DNA from 4 places in the Erwinia rhapontici genome. Region 1 is predicted to be linked to each of the others. Evidence: predicted binding sites of a transcription regulator. Region 1 holds the regulator's gene; each other region holds the start of a gene.

Region 1 (3,165 bases):
GCTGGGGATCCTCACCTATGCGTACATTTCTGCCAGTGGCGCGATTATTCAGCACAGCCTCAATCAATTAAATGTCGGAATATCGGCACGTATGGCTGGGCTGCTCTTTACGCTACTGGTGGCGCTGTTTATCTGGCTGGGAACAGCGGTTGTCAGCCGGATGACGCTGATTTTTCTCGGCGCGAAGATCCTCACCTTTCTGATGATTTTTGGCGGCCTGCTGTGGCATGTTCAGCCGGCTATTCTGCTCGACAGCCAGGGAGCCGATCGCGATTATCTGCGATATCTCTGGATAGTGGTGCCGTTTTGTCTGGCCTCCTTCGGCTACCATGGCAACATTGCCGGGTTGACGACTTACTACCATAAGAATGCAGGCCGCGTGAGCCGTTGCCTGATTTACGGCACGCTGCTGGCTCTGATGATTTACTTTATCTGGATCATCGGCACGATGGGCAATATTCCCCGCAGCGAATTTAAAGCGATTGCCGCGCAAGGCGGTAATATTGACGTACTGGTGGGGGCGTTATCCGGCGTACTGCACAATCGCTCTCTGAATCTGTTACTGGATATCTTCTCTAACTTCGCCGTTGCCTGTTCATTCCTCGGTGTCAGTCTTGGCTTTTTTGATTACCTTGCCGATCTCTTTAAACTGGATAACTCCGCGTCCGGAAGATTAAAAACCACGCTGCTGACGTTTATTCTGCCGCTAACTGCCGCGATGATCTGGCCCAACGGTTTTCTGCTGGCAATCGGTTATGCCGGGCTGGCCGCGACGTTGTGGGCTGTTGTCACGCCAGCGCTACTAGCCTGGCAGTCACGTCGACGTTTTGCCACTGCCACGTGGCGAGTCAGAGGGGGGATGGCACCGATTGTGCTGGTTCTGCTGTTTGGTGCACTGAATGCCGTGGTCTCGTTGCTTTCATATGGTGGCTGGCTGCCGCTCTATACGCGATAACCTTTTGAGACAGATTGGCAGCGTTTTAGCCGGGAGGAATCGCTATAACGCAGGCATAAAAAAACCGGTGGCAAGCCACCGGTTTTTACACTGAACAGTGCAGATTATTTGTCGTGCAGAGTCTCGTCTTCACGACAGTCACCCAGAGAACAATGGCCATAAAGATACAGGCTATGGTTGCTCAGTTTGATACCGTGACGCGTGGCGATTTCACGCTGACGTTCCTCAATGTATTCGTCTCTGAACTCAATAACTTTACCGCAGTCCAGGCAGATCAGGTGATCGTGATGGTGCTGCTGAGTCAGTTCGAAAACGGATTTACCGCCTTCAAAGTTATGGCGGGTAACGATCCCCGCATCATCAAATTGGTTCAGCACGCGGTAAACGGTGGCCAGACCAATTTCTTCGCCCATATCAATCAGGCGTTTGTACAAGTCTTCCGCACTGACATGATGGCCCTCTGGTTCCTGAAGCACTTCCAGAATTTTCAGTCGGGGAAGCGTGACTTTCAGGCCGGCCTTCTTTAATGCGGTGTTATTGTCAGTCATGCGGATATTGTCCTGTTACTTTGCTAGTCACTTAGTGGCTGAAAAGCCCTGAACATCGGTCGACGCTAAAAGATGAGTGCGTCTCAGTATAGAACTGATACTCCGAAATGAAAACCATAAGGGGTGCCTGAAACCGCAATGGATGTAAGGATAAGTGTCATTACATCCAGGGTAGCACGCGCCCGAATTAGGCTGGGTTAACATTTCAATCTGCATCATCTTCACCGCTCTTTGGGCGACTCACATCCTCAAAGAGTGGGGCAGGTGCTGAGTAAGCGGGTAACCGATGGGGTTATTGTACAGTTTTGCAGATGAAAGTTACAAACATGTATCTATTACTTCTATAGGAAAAACCACTTACTTGATGTGAGATAGCTCCCACATCAAGCGGCTATGGTTATGCTTCGATGATATCTTTTAGCTGAAGTTCATCAAAAATTTGTTTTACCCAATTTTCAACGCGTTCGTTGGTGAGCTCTGGCTGGCGATCTTCATCAATGGCCAGGCCAAGGAAATGGTTATCATCTGCCATGCCTTTCGAAGCCTCGAAATGGTAACCTTCGCTCGGCCAGTGGCCGACAATCACTGCGCCGTTCGGCTCAATGATGTCGCGGATGGTGCCCATTGCATCGCAGAAATACTCGGAATAGTCTTCCTGATCGCCGCAACCAAACAGCGCAACCAGTTTACCGTTGAAGTCGATTTCTTCCAGCGTTGGGAAGAAGTCATCCCAGTCGCACTGGGCTTCACCGTAGTACCAGGTTGGGATGCCAAGCAGCAGAATATCAAAGGCTTCAAGGTCTTCTTTGCTGCTTTTAGCAATATCACGAACTTCTGCAACATCTTTCCCCAGTTGCTTCTGGATCATTTTTGCAATGTTTTCGGTATTGCCTGTATCGCTACCAAAGAAAATGCCGACGAGTGCCATGAGTTTAATAACCTCTTGAATCTTAATGATATGGTGACTGCTGATTTTTTCGCAGATATCGCTAATGATAACAGACCGTCGTGAGCGGATAAATGAGTAATGCTGCCGGTTTTGTCGCTGAGTGCTAAGGCCCTGATACCATCAGGACGGATGACGTTGCAACTGTTCCAGCAGCATTTCTTCGATCAGTTCACTGCGGCTGATATTGCGCTCGAAAGCTAGCTGATTCAGGACATCAACCGCGTCGCTGTTCATTTTCAGTTCGACACGCTTCAGGCCGCGCACTTTATCGCGCTTGAGCTGATTGCGTTTGTTGATACGCAACTGCTCATCACGCGTCAGCGGATTAGTCTTGGGTCGTCCCGGACGTCGTTCATCTGCAAACAGATCGATCGTTGTGCGGTCCGTGTTCTCTTTTGCCATAGGAATCGTAATACTGAAAGGCTGGATTGCTGATGAATAGGGCCGTTATGCCGTCTGATAATCAGCAGCGGCAAAATTTTAGCGCGCCATCATACCCCAGCGAAAATGGTTTTCACAGCGCTAAAAAACGTCGGATTGCACGTAATACCGCATCGGGTTTCTCAGCATGTACCCAATGCCCTGCGCCGGTGATGACATGGGCACGCGCCTGCGGGAACTGGGTTAACAGTGCATCGCGATATGCATCGGCCAAATAGGGAGAACGCTCCCCACGAATGAACAGCACAGGATGTGACCAGGGGGCCAATGGC
Region 2 (3,165 bases), 580 kb from region 1:
CTGCTCCCCTGTTGTCGGCTTAAACGGATCGGTTCCCGGTGCGCCATTGCTCAGGTTCGGTTCAAACGAGGTGCTGTAACTGATGTACGGCGACAGACCGTTATCGAAGGCGTACAACAGCCCGGCACGGCCGGTAAAGGCGCTGTCATTGTTCTTCACATCGGTGCCGTTCAGGCGGTTAATCGTGCGGATTTGCGACCAGTCGTTGCGGCCGGACAGGACCAGGTTCCAGTTATTCCACTCCATCTGATCCTGCAGGTATACCCCAACCTGATGCAGCTGCTTCACGGTGTTAATGCTGGAGGTAAAATCATCCTCATTCACATCAACACGACCAGGATTTGCCCAGTCGAGCTGGTACTGGGTCGAGGTGTGGCGTGACAGGGTGCTGGCAACGCGGCTCCAGCGATAATCCAGCCCACCGAGCACGGTATGGCCGACATCACCGGTATCAAACAGCCCTTTGAGGTGGTTATCGACACCGAATTCGTTCGTCATCACCGTTTCATGTTGCGGGCGACGTTCAATGGTGTGGTCGTTGAGGGTGGAGCTGGTGGTGTAGACCATATATTTATAGTCTTCATCGCGATGGGTATAGCGCAGGTTCTGGGTAAACGACAGCGCGTCATTGAAGCTGTGGTCAAATTCATAGCCAATGGAGGCCTGTTCGCGCTTGTTACCATAGTAGTTAGGGTCATTGATATTCAGGTCATACGGGATATACCCGGTGCTGGCTTCTTTCAACGTCCCGACCATCGGCAGGAAGTTACGCGATCCGGCTTTCGGGTCGTTCTGGTAGCTGGTTAACAGGGTAAAGCTGGTATCGGCATTCGGCAGCCAGGTGATGGCGGGCGCTATTGCCACGCGTTCCTGTTTATTGTTTTTCACTTCTTCATGTCTGGTGCTGGCAATACCGTTCAGACGATAAAACAGCGTGTTGTCATCGTTCAGCTTACCGCCAAAATCAAAGGCCGCTTCACCCAGATGATGATTGCCGGTGCTGAGCTGCACTTCGCGAACGGCTTCAGCCGTCGGGCGTTTGCTGGTCATGATCACCAGGCCACCCGGGCTGACCTGGCCGTATAACACCCCTGCCGGGCCGTGGACCATCTCCACGCGCTCCAGCAACCACGGGTCAACCTGCCCGGCTCCCCCGCTGGAGCTGGAAAGACCAAAGTGCAGACCATCCAGCAGTTTTGGCGCGTAGCGGAAGCCACGGCTGATAATTTCGTCGTTACGGTTGGAGTTACCGCGATAGTTGGTCACCACACCGCTGGTATAACTGAGGGCATCGGAAACCGATGCTGCCGCCTGGTCATCCATCTGCTCGCGTGTCACCACCGAAATAGATTGCGGGGTTTTGCGCAGCGGGGTGGGGGTTTTGGTGCCTGAAGCGCTCTCTTTCGCCACAATACCGCTGTTACGCCCCGTCACGCTCTCCTGGGACTCCGCCGTCACCGTCAGCGTGTTGTCAGTGGCGGACTGCGCCAGCGGCGCCGCCAGCAGTGAAGACGCCAGCAGCAGGCGCAGGGTGGTATTTCCAGAGTGTACTGCCACACCAGGGCGCGCCTGGGTTTTTATCTTCTTCAACATAGTTGTGTTATCTCGTCTGAAACAGCCTTGTCTACGAAAGAAACCAGTAAAGCCCGCCAACCCATTAGATTTACTGATTGGCCGTAGCTAACTTCAGGAATGGCACGGATCATTAACGTCCGAACGCACCCTCTATTAATGAAAAAAAACCTTACTAAATGCAGAGTTACCTCTTACCTGTATGAAGTCCCGACGCATACTAATGCAAATGTAAATCACTCTCAATAACATTTGTATTAGCATTTCTTATTACACAAATAACTGGCGCGGACGATAAAAAGTAACAACATGTAAACTAAAGAAAAAATCAGTGTGATTTATAACGGTTCGGCTAAACAGACTGGCGTCAGAAAAAAGCAGGACGTGCGGTGAGGGAACGATCAGGTAAAAAAATAGCCACCCCGTCTGGGGTGGCTAAAAGGATGATAATGAAGCTTGTCAGGAACGCGGTTCTCTGTGGAACCCCGCTTTACATCTCTGGAGCAATCAACGCCCCGCCTGCCTTTATTACCAGCGATAATCCACTGAAGCAACGAAGGTACGGCCTGAACCGTAGAAGCAGGCTTCGGTATTGCTGCATGACGCCACATAGTGCTTATCCGTCAGGTTCTGCACGTTAAACTGCAATGTGGTGCCTTTCAGCGCAGATACTGCCTCACCCAACTTGTATTTCACCATCGCATCGTAAAGTGTGAAGTGTGGAACTTCATCCTGTCCAATGGAGTCTGCTGGAGCATCACCGGTGTAACGAACGCCAGCACCCAGAGTAAAGCCGTTTAGCACGCCGTCGAGGAAGCTGTAGTTACCCCAGGCAGATGCTGCATGACGCGGAATACCCGAAGGGGCACGTCCCGCGAGAGCAGAACTGGTGCTGCTCTCTTTGGTCACCGCATCGGTGTAGGTGTACTGCGCCAACAGTTCAACTTCCGGAATTGGCTGAGAACGTAACTCAGTTTCAACCCCTTTCGAATTGACCTTGCCGATCGCTTCGTTGTAACCCAATACGCTGTTATAGCCGGTAAGGTTCTTCTGGTTAATATCAAACCAGGAGACCGTTAGCATAGTATTGGTGCCCGTTGGCTGATATTTGAAGCCCACTTCGGTCTGTTCACCGGTGGTTGGCGCAAAGGGTTTGGCACCCGGTGCACCGGTACTCAGGTTAGGTTCAAACGAGGTGCTGTAGCTGACATACGGCGAAAAGCCTGAATCAAAGGCGTACAGCAGGCCTGCACGGCCAGTGAACTTGTTATCATTCTGCTGAGTGTCGCTGTTATCGGTACGATCCAGCGTACGGATTTCGCTCCAGTCATTACGACCTGACAGCACCAGGTTCCAGCGGTTCCACTCCAGCTGGTCCTGTAAATAGACACCAACCTGATGCAGTCTCTTACGCGTGCTGGTGACCAGGGAGAAGTCACTTTCATCAATATCAATGCTGGTCGGATTAGCCCAGTCAAGAATGTAACGATCTCCGCTGTCACGCCACAACTTGCTGTCAACATCGCTCCATTTATAGTCCAGCCCGCCAATCACGGTGTGATTAACGTCACCGGTCTCAAACTTCCCTTTCAG
Region 3 (3,165 bases), 480 kb from region 1:
CAGTAACGCGGCGGTACGGGGAAAACGGCTGATCAGCAGGATCTCCCGCATTTCAGGATCTGACCACAGACTGAGCAGAGTGACACGGCTGACGCCGACAAACAGGCTGCAAACAATCAGGCCCAGCAGTAATGCCAGGCCTGCAATAAAGGCTACGGATTTCATTTACGGCTGGGTTTTCGTTTTATCCAGCACCTGCTTCACCTGAGTCATCAGATTGCTGTAGCTCTGAATGCCGCCTGCAATATAAAGCGAACCGGAATCGAGATAGACCACCTGCTGTTTTTTCCAGGCATTGGTTTTACGCACCAGCGGGTTATCCAGCACCTGCTGTGCGGATACGCCCTCTTTGCGGCCAATGGCGCTGTCGCGATCCAGCACAAACAGCCAGTCAGGATTCGCTTCCATGATGAACTCAGGCGACACCGCATTACCGTGTTTGCCGGTTTCCGGGAAAGCCGTGGCCGGTTTAAATCCCAGCACATCGTAGATAAAACCAAAACGTGAACCCGGTGAGTGCGCGCTGATCTTGCCGCCGTTAATCATCAGCATCATCGCGCTACCGGCGGTGGCGGACTCTTTACGCACGTCAGCAATCTGGGCATTAAACGCCGCAATCACCTGTTGTGCCTTCTCTTCTTTACCGAAGATCGCTCCCAGCTGTTCGGTACGTTCGGTCAGGCTTTGCACGAAGTGTTTCGGGTCGAGATCCAGTGAGAGGGTCGGGGCAATTTCACTCAGCTTGCCATAGGCATCATGAGCGCGGGCACCGGCCAGAATCAGATCGGGTTTGGCATTGCTCAGGGCTTCAAAGTTGGGTTCAAACAGCGTGCCGGCATTCAGATACGCCTTGCCATTGTACTTCGCCAGATGCTGCGGATAGTGCGCGCTGGTTTGTGGCACGCCCATCGGGTTAATCCCCAGGGCATCAGCAATATCCAGCGTTGCCGGGCTGAGGATCACCACACGTTGCGGATGTTTCGGCACAGCGGTGGAACCCTGCGCGTGCACGACCGTCAGTGCGGGAGCATCTGCTGCAAAGGCCGCAGGCTCACAGGCGAGCATGGCGGAAAACAGCGATAAAACGAAGGCCTGAGGGAAGCGCATTTTCTCTCCTGAGAATCAGATAAGTAGCAAAAATGAGAACGATTCGCGTTCGATTTTGTTGCGGGATAATAACGACTGCCTGGCAGGATGGGTAGACAGAACATGGCATCCGCTGTTCATAAAACAGACAAAACTCACAATCCGTAGCAAATAAGAAGATTGCGAAGCAAATATGAAGATTTTAATAACTTGATTATTAACAAATAAAACTCCATCGCTGACTTTTACTGACAAAAGTGGCCAATTGTGGAGATTTTAAGGATTCGTATTTCCCACCATAGAAATGAGAACAATTATCGTTATCATGCACATTCTCTTACAACACTAAACACTTTGAGATGATGCAATGAACAGGAACGGACGCTTTCGATTACACCCTCTGGCACTGCTACTGACCGCCATGCTGGCCGGAACAGCCAGTGCCGATGACGATACCGCCGCCGCCAGTGACGTGGAGGATGTGCTGCTGGTACAAAAAACAGCGGAACAGGAGTTAAAACAACAACCTGGCGTCTCTGTCATCACGGCAGAGGATATTGCGAAGAATCCGCCCGTTAACGATTTGTCCGACATCATCCGCAAAATGCCCGGCGTCAACCTGACCGGAAACAGTGCCAACGGCAGCCGGGGTAACAACCGCCAGATTGATATTCGCGGTATGGGCCCGGAAAACACCCTGATCCTGATTGACGGCGTGCCGGTCAGCTCGCGTAATTCCGTGCGTTACAGCTGGAAAGGTGAACGTGATACCCGTGGCGACAGCAACTGGGTACCTGCTGAAATGGTCGAGCGTATTGAAGTGCTGCGTGGCCCGGCCGCCGCCCGCTATGGCTCCGGGGCCGCCGGTGGCGTGATCAATATCCACACCAAGCGCCCGACCAAAGACTGGCACGGTTCCCTGTCGCTGTTTACCAATCAGCCGGAAAACAGCAAAGAAGGTGACACAAAACGCACCAACTTTAGTCTGAGCGGCCCGCTGGCGGGTGATGCGCTGACCATGCGCCTCTACGGTAACCTCAACAAAACCGATGCCGATGCCGCCGATATCAACCAGGCGCAAAACGGCGCGTATGCCGCGGGCCGTGAAGGGGTGCGTAACAAAGATATTAATGCGCTGGTTTCCTGGAAAATGACCCCCTCGCAGATCCTCGACTTCAGCTATGGCTACAGCCGCCAGGGCAATATCTACGCCGGAGATACCCAGTACAGCAATGGCAACATCAGCCCCGGTGGCCTGGTCGACTCACTGTACGGTTCCGAGACGAACCGCCTGTACCGTCAGTCTTACGGCCTGACCCATAACGGCTTCTGGGAATGGGGCGATTCTAAGCTCGCCTTCAACTATGAAAAAACCAATAACACGCGCCTGAAAGAAGGTTCTACCGGTCGTGTGGAAGGGATGATTAACAGCGACGAGTACAGCACCAGCCGACTGGAAAATTACCGTGCCAGCGCGGAAGCCAATATGCCGATGGACCGCTGGATTGAGCAAACCGTGACCCTCGGCGCTGAGTGGAATCACGAAAAGCTGGACGACAGCGCCTCCATGTCAGCCACCGATGCCAGCGGCGTGATCATCGGCGATATGTCGGGGGATCCGGCCAATCGCAGCAGCAAGAACAGCGCGACCACGGCCGCACTCTACGTTGAAGATAATATCCAGCCATGGGAAGGGACCTTCCTGATCCCGGGCCTGCGTTTTGATCACCACAGTGAATTCGGCAGTAACTTTAGCCCGAGTTTTAACTTCTCTCAGGATCTGGGTGAAGGGTTCAAACTGAAAGCCGGTATTGCGCGGGTGTTTAAAGCCCCGAATTTGTACCAGTCAAGCGAAGGCTATCTGCTGGCCACCCGGGGTAACGGCTGCCCGACATCGGTTGCCACCGGCAGTTGCTACCTGTTGGGTAACACCAATCTGGATGCCGAAGTCAGCGTCAATAAAGAGCTGGGGCTGGAGTTTGCAGCTGATGGCTATGCCGCGGGTGTGACCTGGTTCCGCAATGACTACAAAAATAAAATCGTTTCCGGCACCGACCTGCTCGGCACCGCCTCTAACGG
Region 4 (3,165 bases), 750 kb from region 1:
GGGCTGAATTTGCAGCGCGTAGGCGCTCAGTTCGTTGCGTTGATGACTGAATAGTGCGTTAACAGGGGCGACGCCAATTTTCAGCAAGGCAAAAAAGGTGACGTAGAATTCTGCAACGTTACCCAGTTGTACCAGTGCCGTGTCACCTGACTTCAGACCACGGCGTTGCAGCGAGGCTGCCAGGCGATCGGACTGCTGTGCCAGATCGTGGTAGCGATAACGGCGCGTGCCGTCAATCACGGCTACGGCGCTGCTGCCAGCGTGACGTTGCAGAATGTCCGTTAACGGCAGATCCAGCCAGTAACCTTTTGCGCGATACTGTGTGGCCAGATCGTCCGGCCAGCGAGAATAAGGGATGGTCATGACAGCACTCTTTAGTTCAGGCCAAAAGCCCGTAGCATGGTGTTGAGTTTGACGCCGGTTTCCCGCCATTCGGATTCCGGGCTGGAGGCCGGAACGATACCGGCACCGGCAAACAGACGAACGCGGTTACCGTTCACTTTGCCGCAGCGGATGGTGACGACCCATTCACCGTTGCCGTGCTCATCGCACCAGCCGACGATGCCGCCAAAGAGGCCCCGATTGAACGGTTCCAGTTCAGCAATCAGTTTCTGGGCAGTGGTATGCGGGAAGCCGCTCAGCGCCGGCGTTGGATGCAGCAGGCAGGCCAGTGACAGTGCCGTATCGGCTTTCTGGCTCACTTCACCTTCAATCGCGGTGCCCAGATGCCAGAGCGTTGAGGTGGTCAACAGCTCCGGGGTCGCTGGCAGGGCAAGGTAAGCGCTGCGGGGTTGCAGCACATCGCGCATGGCATCGGTCACCAGCTTATGCTCGTAGCGATCCTTGGTGGATGCCATCAGCTGTTGCCCGGCCTGACGATCTTTCTGTGCATCACTTTCACGACGCGCCGATCCGGCCAGTGGATGGGTGTAATAGCGGCTGTCATGCTTGCGCATCAGCAACTCCGGGCTGGCCCCCAGCAATGAACCCCCTTCCGGTAGTGCAACATGGAAGTTATAGCTTCCAGGATTCTGCGTTATCAGGCGCGTCATCAGGTTGGCAATATCGATCTTCTCGGTAGTGACGATTTCCATCAGGCGTGACAGCACCACTTTGTCCAACTGTTTTGTCGTGGTTGCTGCAACCGCCTGGCTGACCATCTGCATAAAGGCGTCCTGCTCCGGCAGAGCAGTACGGCGCATGACGTCAGGAAGCTCACTCTTTGGCGCGCCCATTTGTTGCAGATACGCCTTGCCATCGAAGTACTGGCTGGACTCAGGGATAAACAGGGAAGAAGGCTGGCTGGCATCGAAGGGGATCGCCCCGACGAGCACGGGGTGAGCAATTCCCTGGCGTTTCGCATCAAGGAATCGTTGCCGGATTTCGTGTTGAAATTCGCTCTGTAGCGCTTCGCCACCGAATGCAGGGGTGGTGACGGTGGTAAAGCAGCCCTGTGCTGCCAGACTGCGCCAGGGAGACATAAAGAAAAAACCACTGGCGGCTGCCTGTGAGGCAAACTGTAGCGTACTTTCTGACGTTAACGATTCCATTGGGCATCCTCATTTAAATGATAAACGTAGTAAGAACTATTATCATTTGCTTTCAGGTGCAGTAAACTACGTCGATTATTGTGGAGTGTCAATAAAGGTAAATTAATTTAATTATCGTAAAGACATCCTTACACGGTGGGTGCTGTACGCGAGCCGTGCTGCCATTACCTGTGAAAAGGGGGCCAGAGGAATCCACATAAAAGGTAAGCATTTCTGATTAAATGCCCGTGGGATAACGCCCGTGGGATAACAGAGGATGTTAGGCGGGTAGCAGGAAACGTTTAGTCAAGCTGATGGGGTAACCAGCAGCTGGCTTTGAGGCCACTGCGATCGCTACGGTTCGTCAGACTGAGGTGCCCACGATGGATTTGCACAATGCGCTGGACGATATTCAGGCCAAGTCCGCTACCACCATAGCGACGATCCATTCGACGGAAGGCTTTGATGGCATCGTTTACCATACTGGCATCAATGCCGGAGCCTTCATCGTGGACACTGACCTGGCTTCCGGTTTCCTCATCTTCCACCAGCAACGTAATCGTGCTGCCCTCTGGACTGTAACGTGAGGCATTCTCCAGCAGGTTACGCAGCATCAGCCTCAGCAAGATGGCATCGCCCTGTACCGTGCGTATTGTCGTGCTGTTAACAATAAGATGCTGCTGACGCAGGGCCAGTAGTTCATCCATTTCCTGGCGTAGCGGGTCAATGACATCATGCCAGCTCAGGGTCTGATAATGGCCGCTGGCCAGTGCCTGACCGGCGCGTGACAACATCAGGAGCTGCTCAATAACATGCATCAGTTGATCGATGCGCTCAACCAGCATCGGCCCCTGTTTTACCCCTTCCTGCTCCAGCAGCTCAAGGTGTAACCGCAGACCTGCCAGCGGCGTACGCAGCTCGTGTGCAGCATCGGCGGTGAACAGCCGCTCCTGCTGCAGCGTATTATCAAGACGGCCCAGCAGCTGGTTTAACGCCCCGGTGACCGCCACAATTTCATCCATTTCTGAATGCAGCGGCAGGGGAGAGAGATTGTCAGCAGAGCGGGTAACCAGGTTTTGTTGAAGCGATCTGAGCGGGCGAATAATCCAGCTGATTGCCCAGAATGAAAGCAGCAGGGTAAAGCAGACCATCACCAGCGAAGGCAGAAGCAGAGAGGCGATGGCCTCGCGGATTTCATTTTCTACCTGATCATTACGAGCGTGTGCAGAGAGGGTCTCATTGACCAGAAAACTGATCTGTTCGCGGCTTTCATGCCACAGCCAGAGCGCGCTCATCAACTGGCAGCTCAACAGAATGAGCGTCAGCATAATCAATAAACGCCGACGCATACTGTTCATGCGCGTTCTTCCAGGCGATAGCCAACGCCACGTACGGTTTTAATCCGGTCTTTCCCCAGCTTACGCCGCAGATTATGGATATGGACTTCAAGGGTATTTGAGCCGGTATCATCTTGCCAGCTGTAGAGATCCTGCAGGAGTGTTTCCCGGTGCACCGTTTGACCAATGCGCATCAGTAGACGCGTTAACAGAGAAAACTCTTTAGGTGTCACCTCGATGGGGTGATTATCGACGGCGACCTGTTGCGAAGAGAGGTTAAGTGCGAGGTCGCCATGCTG

What was found. The regulator Fur, encoded in region 1, represses iron uptake genes when iron is present. The targets are predictions, from matches to a motif close to ATAATAATGAGAACNACTATCAA.
Region 2: LJN55_RS09070 (TonB-dependent siderophore receptor) is a predicted target of Fur. The motif match lies at 1,796-1,818, and genes of this name have one in related genera.
Region 3: LJN55_RS03870 (TonB-dependent siderophore receptor) is a predicted target of Fur. The motif match lies at 1,385-1,407, and genes of this name have one in related genera.
Region 4: LJN55_RS02650 (isochorismate synthase) is a predicted target of Fur. The motif match lies at 1,574-1,596, and genes of this name have one in related genera.

What each region holds. Positions count from the first base shown of each region.
Region 1 covers NZ_CP085627.1:1,327,477-1,330,641, forward strand. The annotation lists gene mtr (tryptophan permease) at 1-955, shown strand, start outside; gene fur (ferric iron uptake transcriptional regulator) at 1,060-1,503, opposite strand; gene fldA (flavodoxin FldA) at 1,901-2,431, opposite strand; gene ybfE (LexA regulated protein) at 2,573-2,854, opposite strand; gene ybfF (esterase) at 2,967-3,165, opposite strand, start outside.
Region 2 covers NZ_CP085627.1:1,906,048-1,909,212, reverse strand. The annotation lists gene LJN55_RS09070 (TonB-dependent siderophore receptor) at 1-1,593, opposite strand, end outside; gene LJN55_RS09065 (TonB-dependent siderophore receptor) at 2,101-3,165, opposite strand, start outside.
Region 3 covers NZ_CP085627.1:845,266-848,430, reverse strand. The annotation lists gene LJN55_RS03880 (ABC transporter permease) at 1-165, opposite strand, end outside; gene LJN55_RS03875 (siderophore ABC transporter substrate-binding protein) at 166-1,107, opposite strand; gene LJN55_RS03870 (TonB-dependent siderophore receptor) at 1,454-3,165, shown strand, end outside.
Region 4 covers NZ_CP085627.1:578,138-581,302, forward strand. The annotation lists gene LJN55_RS02645 ((2,3-dihydroxybenzoyl)adenylate synthase) at 1-363, opposite strand, end outside; gene LJN55_RS02650 (isochorismate synthase) at 375-1,550, opposite strand; gene pmrB (two-component system sensor histidine kinase PmrB) at 1,832-2,887, opposite strand; gene pmrA (two-component system response regulator PmrA) at 2,884-3,165, opposite strand, start outside.